DNA from 2 places in the Saccharococcus sp. Marseille-Q5394 genome. Region 2 is predicted to be linked to the other one. Evidence: predicted binding sites of a transcription regulator. Region 2 holds the regulator's gene; the other holds the start of a gene.
What was found. The regulator LexA, encoded in region 2, represses DNA repair genes until DNA is damaged. The targets are predictions, from matches to a motif close to CGAACATATGTTCG.
Positions count from the first base shown of each region.

Region 1: the regulator LexA is predicted to act here: its motif matches at 2,504-2,517, upstream of parE (DNA topoisomerase IV subunit B).

Region 1 covers NZ_CAMPPQ010000001.1:449,093-453,523, forward strand. Annotated here, with positions in the region: gene OC538_RS02235 (C40 family peptidase) at 1-1,138, opposite strand, end outside; gene OC538_RS02240 (HesB/YadR/YfhF family protein) at 1,343-1,636, opposite strand; gene plsY (glycerol-3-phosphate 1-O-acyltransferase PlsY) at 1,674-2,276, opposite strand; gene parE (DNA topoisomerase IV subunit B) at 2,532-4,431, shown strand, end outside.
Region 2 covers NZ_CAMPPQ010000001.1:287,668-292,098, forward strand. Annotated here, with positions in the region: gene OC538_RS01395 (trimeric intracellular cation channel family protein) at 1-97, opposite strand, end outside; gene OC538_RS01400 (aminotransferase class I/II-fold pyridoxal phosphate-dependent enzyme) at 236-1,501, shown strand; gene lexA (transcriptional repressor LexA) at 1,574-2,194, opposite strand; gene OC538_RS01410 (LysM peptidoglycan-binding domain-containing protein) at 2,397-2,711, shown strand; gene OC538_RS01415 (recombinase family protein) at 2,714-3,376, shown strand; gene OC538_RS01420 (DUF896 domain-containing protein) at 3,630-3,863, shown strand; gene tkt (transketolase) at 3,968-4,431, shown strand, end outside.

The DNA.
Region 1 (4,431 bases), 160 kb from region 2:
TGGCCATCTTGCTTTTCAAATCAATTCCTTGCTTTTTATATACATAATAAGTGAAACCGGCTCCTGTGAATGTCAATGTACTCTCATTATATCCATAACCGAATTTCGCTTTATTCGTAAGGCTTTGTGCGAAGTTGACAAGCTTGTCCGCAGATGTTGTAGTAGTTGTGGTTGACTGCTTGGATACGGAAGGCGCCACAGTCGTATTGTCCGTGAAGACCCTTTTTGCCGTAATATAATGATCTTTATAATAATCCACGAGCATAACCCTTGTAACAACACCGCCCGAATTCGGGAGGATGAGACGATGATCGCCTGCATAAATGGCAACCAGGCTAGGATTCGTTGATCCTTTCACGCTATTGAAGAAAACAAGATCGCCTTTCTTCAAGTTGGCTTTGGAAACGGTTGCCCCCTTGCTTTGAAGGTTTTTTAAATTGGAAGCATTCAATGTGATGCCGTTGTTTTTGTATACATGGTTGACGAAACCTGTGCTTGTGAACTTTTTAGTGCTTTCGTTGTTCACGGAACCTATTGTCGCCGTATCTTTCAAATCATAGGCAAAGCTGACGATTTTATCGCCTTTCGTTGCAGGATTGGCTGACATCAAACTAGGGAGCACGCGGCGTGCACCGATATAGTTTTCCGTATAGTAAGGCTTGTCAGTCAAGTCGGAAATGATTATATTCTGTTTGGAATCCGCCATGTGGATGACCTTGTTATTTCCGATATACATAGCGACATGATCTGGGATCTTCGATGCCTTACTACTGAAGAAGAGGAGATCACCTTTTTGCCATTGCCCTTTTGCAACCGGAGTGCCTTGCTGCATCATATAATCTTCATTGTATGTCGCCAAGTCGACACCGTTTTTCTCAAATATGTACATGAGGAAAGTGGCGCAAGAAAACTTGTACGGATAAGTAGGCTTATAGACTGCCGTACTGTATGTCGATTTTCCGATTAAGCTTTTTGCGGTTTGTATCAATTGCTCCGCTTTGGCTGCCACAGCCTGTTGCGATGTTTGAGAAGTTACCGTGGCGGCAGAGACTGTTTGAGATTGATCGTATGAGGGAATTGCCAAAGAGCTGACGCTGACGCACGTGATTAATGCTGCTGAAAGTAGTTTGCGTTTCATGTTTTGCCTCCTGAGATTAGTAATGTCTTACCTGAGAATGATCGTAGCATGGAATAACGGGGTAGATTTGAGGCAATATTTACCTTTAGAATTGGAGGTTTGCGAGATTGCAAGCCAGCAGAAGACTGAACGGGTTTCTTTACAAATAGATTACAGCCCGAAATTGGGAATTCGAGGAATAAAAAAAGCGTGCGGCTAGTGCCATCACGCTTTTTCATACGTATAAACGAGCTCATTCAAATGCGAATCAACATCTACATGAAGGTCATGTTCATCGAAAAACCAGTAGTCCCTTTGTTCAATATAAAAATGCACTCCGTCTCTTTCCGTCTCGACCGCCAATTCGTCAGGCACTTCTTTCATAACTCCGAGCGAAAAACCTTCATGCAACGAACTGGACCCGCCATAACGAGCGAAAAATTTTATATAATCGCCTGTTTGAGCTACCATCTCTTCTTCAAACCATTTTCGCGCATCATCCGACAAAACGATTTTCATTTCAGTATCCCGCCTTTCGGTTGCTGCTTCCATTGTATTACAACCACTTCACTTTAGACTCGGTTCCCGCTTTGATCCTGGCGATGTTCGCCCGGTGCCTGTAGAAGATGAATACCCCCATTAAACCGACAATGATCATTAAATAGAAATCGCCAGACCATAAATAGAAGGCAATACAGTAAATGAAACCGACAACCGCCACGATCATGGACGATAGAGATACCATTTTCGTTATCTTCAAAGCGATGAGGAATGTAAGAAGGACGATGATGAAAATCGGCCAGTTATAGCCCAGCAAAACACCGCCCGAAGTGGCAACGGCCTTGCCTCCTTTGAATTTCGCAAAGACAGGGAACATATGGCCGATAACAGCGAAAACCCCAAGAAGAAGTGGATGAATACCTGCTGAACTGAAATAAGGTAGTAGGGGAAGCAACACAGCAGCCGTCCCCTTCAAAATATCAATAATTGTGACGAGCATTCCCGCAGTTTTTCCTAGAACCCTGAACGTATTCGTGGCACCGAGGTTTCCGCTGCCATGCTGCCTCACATCCGTATTGTAGAACAATTTGCCGATCCATAATGCAGATGGGATGGAGCCGAGTACATAAGCGATTAGTATAAGAATGATAATTTCCATGACGCTCCCCTTTACCATTATTGAATAGTTATGTGTTTCAAGTTTAGCAGAACAGATGAATGCCGACAATGGAATGTATGAAGTTCTGAAAGTCAGCCGATTGTCTAGATTTTCCTCATCTCATTGCAATCAGCCGGTTTATTCTATACAATTAATTGAGCAAGCTTCCTGAAACGTTGATTTGACAAGCTTTACAGGAAGCGATACGATAGTATACAAAGAGAAAGAGAACATTCGTTTGATGGGGGTTGCGATTTGACGAAGAAAGAAGAAATTTACACATATGATGATGATTCGATTCAAGTGCTGGAAGGCCTTGATGCAGTACGGAAACGTCCGGGAATGTATATCGGTTCCACAGATTCCAGGGGACTTCATCATCTAGTCTATGAGATCGTCGATAACGCAGTTGATGAAGCACTAGCCGGACACGGTTCGGAAATTGACGTTACGATACACAAAGATGGCAGCATAGGTGTACGCGACTACGGACGCGGAATGCCGACAGGGATGCATAAGACGGGAAAGCCGACGACGGAAGTAATTTTGACCGTCCTTCACGCTGGCGGAAAGTTTGGGCAAGGTGGTTATAAGACAAGTGGCGGTCTACATGGCGTAGGCGCTTCTGTCGTCAATGCCCTCTCCGAGTGGCTGGAAGTGACGATTTTTCGTGATGGAAAAAAATTCAGGCAACGGTTTGAAAATGGCGGAAAGCCTGTCACTACACTAGAAGAAATCGGTTCGTCACGTGAGAAAGGGACATTGATCCATTTCAAACCCGATCCGACGATTTTCTCAACAATCAAATATCAATATGAATTATTGTCGGAACGTCTACGGGAATCCGCCTTCCTCCTGAAAGGCTTAAAAATCGACCTAAAGGAAGAAGGAACTGAAAAGCATGATGTCTTCCATTACGAAACAGGCATCGAAGCATTCATCTCCTATTTGAATGAAGAGAAGGATGTTCTTCATGATGTCGCATACCTTGAAGGGGTGTCTGAAGAGATTGAAGTGGAATTTGCATTTCAATTCAGCGATGGCTATTCTGAAACGATACTTTCTTTCGTCAATAATGTACGGACAAAAGATGGCGGTACACATGAAACAGGTGCAAAAACCGCAATGACCCGTGTATTTAATGAGTATGCGAGGAAAACCGGCATATTGAAGGAAAAAGATAAAAACCTCGATGGCTCCGATATTCGGGAAGGGATATCCGCAATCATATCGGTCAGGATTCCTGAAGAGATTCTCCAATTTGAAGGTCAGACAAAGGGGAAATTGGGGACGAGTGAAGCAAGGGCGGCAACTGATGCAATCATCTCCCAGCAACTCCTGTACTTTTTGGAGGAGAATGCGGAGCTCAGCGGTAACCTGATCCGAAAAGCAATCCGTGCTCAACAGGCAAGGGAGGCTGCCCGGAAGGCCCGTGAAGATGCGCGTTCTGGAAAAAAACGACGCCGTTCGGATACTCTGCTTACAGGAAAGCTGACACCGGCACAGTCGAGGAATGCTGCGAAAAATGAGCTGTACCTTGTCGAAGGGGATTCCGCCGGTGGTTCAGCCAAGCAAGGTCGAGACAGGACGTTTCAGGCAATCTTGCCTCTGCGCGGTAAAGTTATCAATACCGAAAAAGCCAAATTGGAAGATATAATGAAAAACGAAGAGATCAATACAATCATTCATGCAATCGGCGGAGGAGTCGGCGCTGATTTTCAAATCGATGATATCGCTTACGACAAAGTAATCATCATGACAGACGCAGATACCGATGGGGCGCATATCCAAGTGCTTCTCCTGACGTTCTTCTATCGATATATGAAGCCATTGATTGAGGCAGGGAAAGTGTTTATTGCACTACCGCCGCTTTACAAAGTCTCAAAAGGGGCTGGCAAGAAGGAGCAAGTCGAGTACGCGTGGACGGAAGCCAATCTTGACGATGCGATCAAAAAAATCGGCCGAGGCTATATGTTGCAGCGATACAAAGGACTCGGTGAGATGAATGCCGATCAATTATGGGATACGACGATGAATCCGGAAACCCGTACACTCATCCGCGTGACCATCGAGGATGGGGCGCAATCGGAAAGACGTGTCACCACGCTTATGGGGGACAAGGTCGAGCCGCGAAGAAAATGGATTGAGTCAAACG
Region 2 (4,431 bases):
AGACTCCGAAAATATCATATTTCTCTTCCTGTGCAATTAGAGCTCCCGAAATGGCAAAAGCCGCAGTGCCGATAAAACTGAATACTTCCCAAGCCAATGATGTTCCTCCTTGCTCCAAACACTTCATATAGTATATCAAAATAGAGGCTTTGCCAATTCCGGTCATTTTCCATTGACCAATCCAGACAGACTGATAAGATATTATAGTGACTATTTGTAGGAATGAGGAAATGAAATGATGATACATGAATTTGCTTCGGAAATCGAAACTAAGGCAGAAGCCGCTGAACAAAAACTTGCCCCATATTTTAAAGAAGTTGAAAAGGCGGCATTTTACAATCAACGGAAGGTGCTGGCAGCTTTCCGGAAAAACATGGTGAGCGACTTTCATCTAACCGGCTCGACTGGATACGGATATGACGATAGCGGCCGGGATGTACTGGAACAAGTCTATGCAGACACTTTTGGCGCGGAAGCATGTCTCGTACGTAACCAGATCATCTCCGGCACCCATGCCATCTCACTGAGCCTGTTCGGAGTACTTCGACCGGGGGATGAACTCCTTTATATTACAGGCAAACCTTATGACACACTGGAATCAATAGTGTCCGGAAACGGAGAGGATACAGGATCACTTATAGATTATGGAATCACTTACAAGCACGTTGATTTGAAGGAAGATGGCGCAGTCGATTTTGAAGAAGTGAGGAAGAATATCCATAACAAGACGAAAATGATTGGCATACAGCGTTCAAAAGGATATTCGGACCGTCCTTCCTTCCAAATTGAACAAATCGGGGAAATGGTACGCTTTGTCAAATCGATTAACCCGGACCTTATCGTATTTGTCGATAATTGCTACGGGGAATTCGTGGAAACGAAAGAGCCGGTTGAAGTTGGGGCCGATCTGATGGCGGGCTCACTCATAAAAAATCCCGGCGGGGGACTTGCAAGGACCGGAGGATATATCGCAGGACGTGCCGATCTTGTGAAAAAATGCGCTTATCGCATGACATCTCCTGGCATCGGTGCAGAAGCGGGTGCCTCCCTTGATACGCTATTGGAAATGTACCAAGGCTTTTTCATTGCGCCACACGTCGTCAGCCAAGCTGTGAAAGGCGCTCTCTTCACAGCGGCATTCTTGGAAAGCTTCGGATTTGATACGACTCCGCATTATTCAGCTGCGCGGACCGATTTGATACAATCCGTCAATTTCAGCAATGCTGAGCAGATGATCGCATTTTGTAGGACCATCCAGGAGAACTCGCCGATAAATGCGCATTATGCGCCAGAACCATCGTATATGCCGGGCTATTCGGATGATGTGATAATGGCTGCCGGGACATTCATACAGGGTTCTAGCATCGAACTAACAGCAGACGGTCCGATTCGTCCGCCGTATACGGCTTATGTACAAGGCGGATTGACATATGAACATGTTAAGGCGGCAGTTATGTCCTCCATGGATAACCTGCTGAAAGACTATAGGGTGGAAAATTAAAATGAAAAGAGGATGATCCTAGTCGATTCAGGTCGACAGGGTCATCCTCTATTTTTAATTGCTGAATGGTAATTAATGAATCTGGCGATAAACGCCGACTACTTTTCCAAGGATGGAAACAGAATTGACGATGATTGGCTCCATCGACTCGTTTTCCGGTTGCAAACGGAAATAATCCTTCTCTTTAAAGAAGCGTTTCACTGTTGCTTCATCCTCTTCTGTCATGGCAACGACAATTTCACCATTATGGGCAGTGTGCTGCTGTTTGACGACAACATAATCCCCATTCAGAATTCCGGCTTCTATCATACTATCTCCGACAATCTCAAGCATGAACAATTTATCGTCAGATGTGCCGTACGTATCCGGCAAAGGAAAGTATTCTTCAATATTTTCAATTGCAGTGATCGGCAAGCCGGCGGTTACCTTTCCGACAAGCGGAACGTGGACAACTCCCGATTTCAGTGCAGTCAGACCCTCGGGATCCAGCACCTCGATTGCTCTCGGTTTTGTCGGATCCCTCCGAATGTAACCTTTACTTTCCAATCTGGCCAGATGACCATGCACGGTAGAACTGGATGCTAGTCCAACAGCTTCTCCGATTTCACGAACGGAAGGCGGGTACCCTTTCAGCTTCACTTCATCTTTGATAAACGTAAGGATATCCTGCTGTCTCTTTGAAATTTTCTTCATTATTCCACCCCTCCAATTAATAGAATCAATGATAAGCAATTGTGCGAACAAAGGTCCGCCACCACAATTGTTTCTTAAAGAGAGTATAACAGGTGTTCGGGTGATTGGCAAACAAAGGTTCGAAGATTTGATTGACTTCTAAAAAAACCTGTCCTATAATGGGAACAGGTATTCCGAACAAACATTCTTGGAGGGGTTTTTAATGACTTTCATTCAAAAATATGGCTTCATTCTATTAATTATTTTCCTTTGCACTGCATTTACACTCGTAGGTGTCTTGAAAGAAGTTAAATCAGCCTCTACTTCATTCGTTGAAGTAACAATAACAGAAGGCGATACACTTTGGGGATTGGCGATAGACTATTCTTCCGATGAACATTCGGAGAAATGGATAGCGAAAGTAATGGAATTGAATGGCATGCAATCCACTATGATCAAATCAGGAGAAATATTGAAATTGCCTAAAGTTGATTCAGCAATACCTGATCCAATGATGACAGAATTGGCAGGAGACTAATGATGACAGAGAAAATGCAGACCTGTGTCTTATATTGCCGTGTCAGTACGGAAAAAGACTCTCAAGTCGCCTCCTTGTCCAGGCAGGAAGAAGAACTGAAGCGGCTTGCGGACGAGCTAGGGCTGAAGCCTATACATATATTCAAGGAAAAACATAGCGGCTACGATATGGATCGAGAGGGATTGCTCGACTTACTGGACTGCGTCCGTGATGAAAAGATAGACGCGGTACTCGTACAAGATGAAACAAGACTAGGGAGGGGGAACGCAAGGGTCGCTATCCTTCACCTTCTTGCCAAAACGAATACTGCAGTCATTACAAACCACGATAGCGGCGCGTTGAAGTTAAATGAGATGGACACAATGCTGCTGGAAATACTGGCAATTGTAGAAGAGTACCAACGCAAATTGCACAACGCCAAAATCCGTAGAGGCATGAAGCGGGCAGTCCGCGACGGTTACAAACCAGAACGGAACTTGAAAAACAAAGGGAATCTAGAAGGACGCGAACGGATTGAAGTCCCAATCAGTGAAATCGTGTCCTTACGCCAAAAAGGCCTGACCTTCGAAGAAATCGCCGGCATATTGAAAGGCCTCGGCCATAACGTAAGCAAAGCAACGGTCCATCGCAGATATAAAGAATATGAAACAGAGCAGGAAGGGTGATTAGTTGCACTTCCTGCTCTTTTTGTATACCTTCAAAGTAGAGTTTTAATGAGTTCCACTTCAATTGTTAATGGTAATATTGTTATTAGTATTATGGCTATAAGGATTGAAGTGCTAGGCTGCCTTAATTTCTGCAAAAAGTGCAGAAATACGGCAAATCGAACACTTCGCTGTTCGATTGGAAAGCGTCCGCCTGGAAAAACGGAAATCCATTGTACAATTGAGTGATGGACAATACAACTGGAGGAATTTTATGTTATCCCAAGATAAAATTAAACGTATCAACGAACTATCCAAAAAGTCAAAAACAATCGGCCTATCAATCGAAGAAGCAAAAGAACAAACACAACTACGCAAAGAATACCTGGAAACATTCCGTTCGTCCATGCGCGACACAATCGAAAACGTCAAAGTGATCGATCCCGAAGGTAACGACGTCACCCCGGAAAAAGTGAAAGATGCTCGAAACAAGAAGTTCCTGAACTGAATAACCAAACATAGGATGGATTGTATTTCATCTATTTATTGACTACACTATAGATGCTATAACAATTGCAACTACAAGATAAAGCACGGGAAAGGATGTTCTGAATGACCGAAAAGATTGACCAATTAGCAATTAATACGATTAGGACGTTATCTATCGATGCAATCGAAAAGGCGAATTCCGGCCACCCGGGATTGCCAATGGGAGCAGCTCCGATGGCTTACACCCTATGGACGAAGCATATGCATCATAATCCTTCCAATCCTGAATGGTTCAACCGCGATCGGTTTGTCCTCTCTGCAGGTCACGGCTCCATGCTGTTATATAGCCTGCTTCACTTGAGCGGCTACGGTTTGCCAATGGAGGAATTGAAAAACTTCAGGCAATGGGGATCGAAAACACCTGGTCATCCGGAATACGGCCATACAGTCGGTGTCGAAGCAACGACAGGTCCACTCGGACAGGGAATCGGAATGGCAGTCGGAATGGCCATGGCTGAAAAGCATTTGGCTGCACTTTATAACCGCCCGGGGTTCGACATAGTCGATCATCATACCTTTGCACTTTG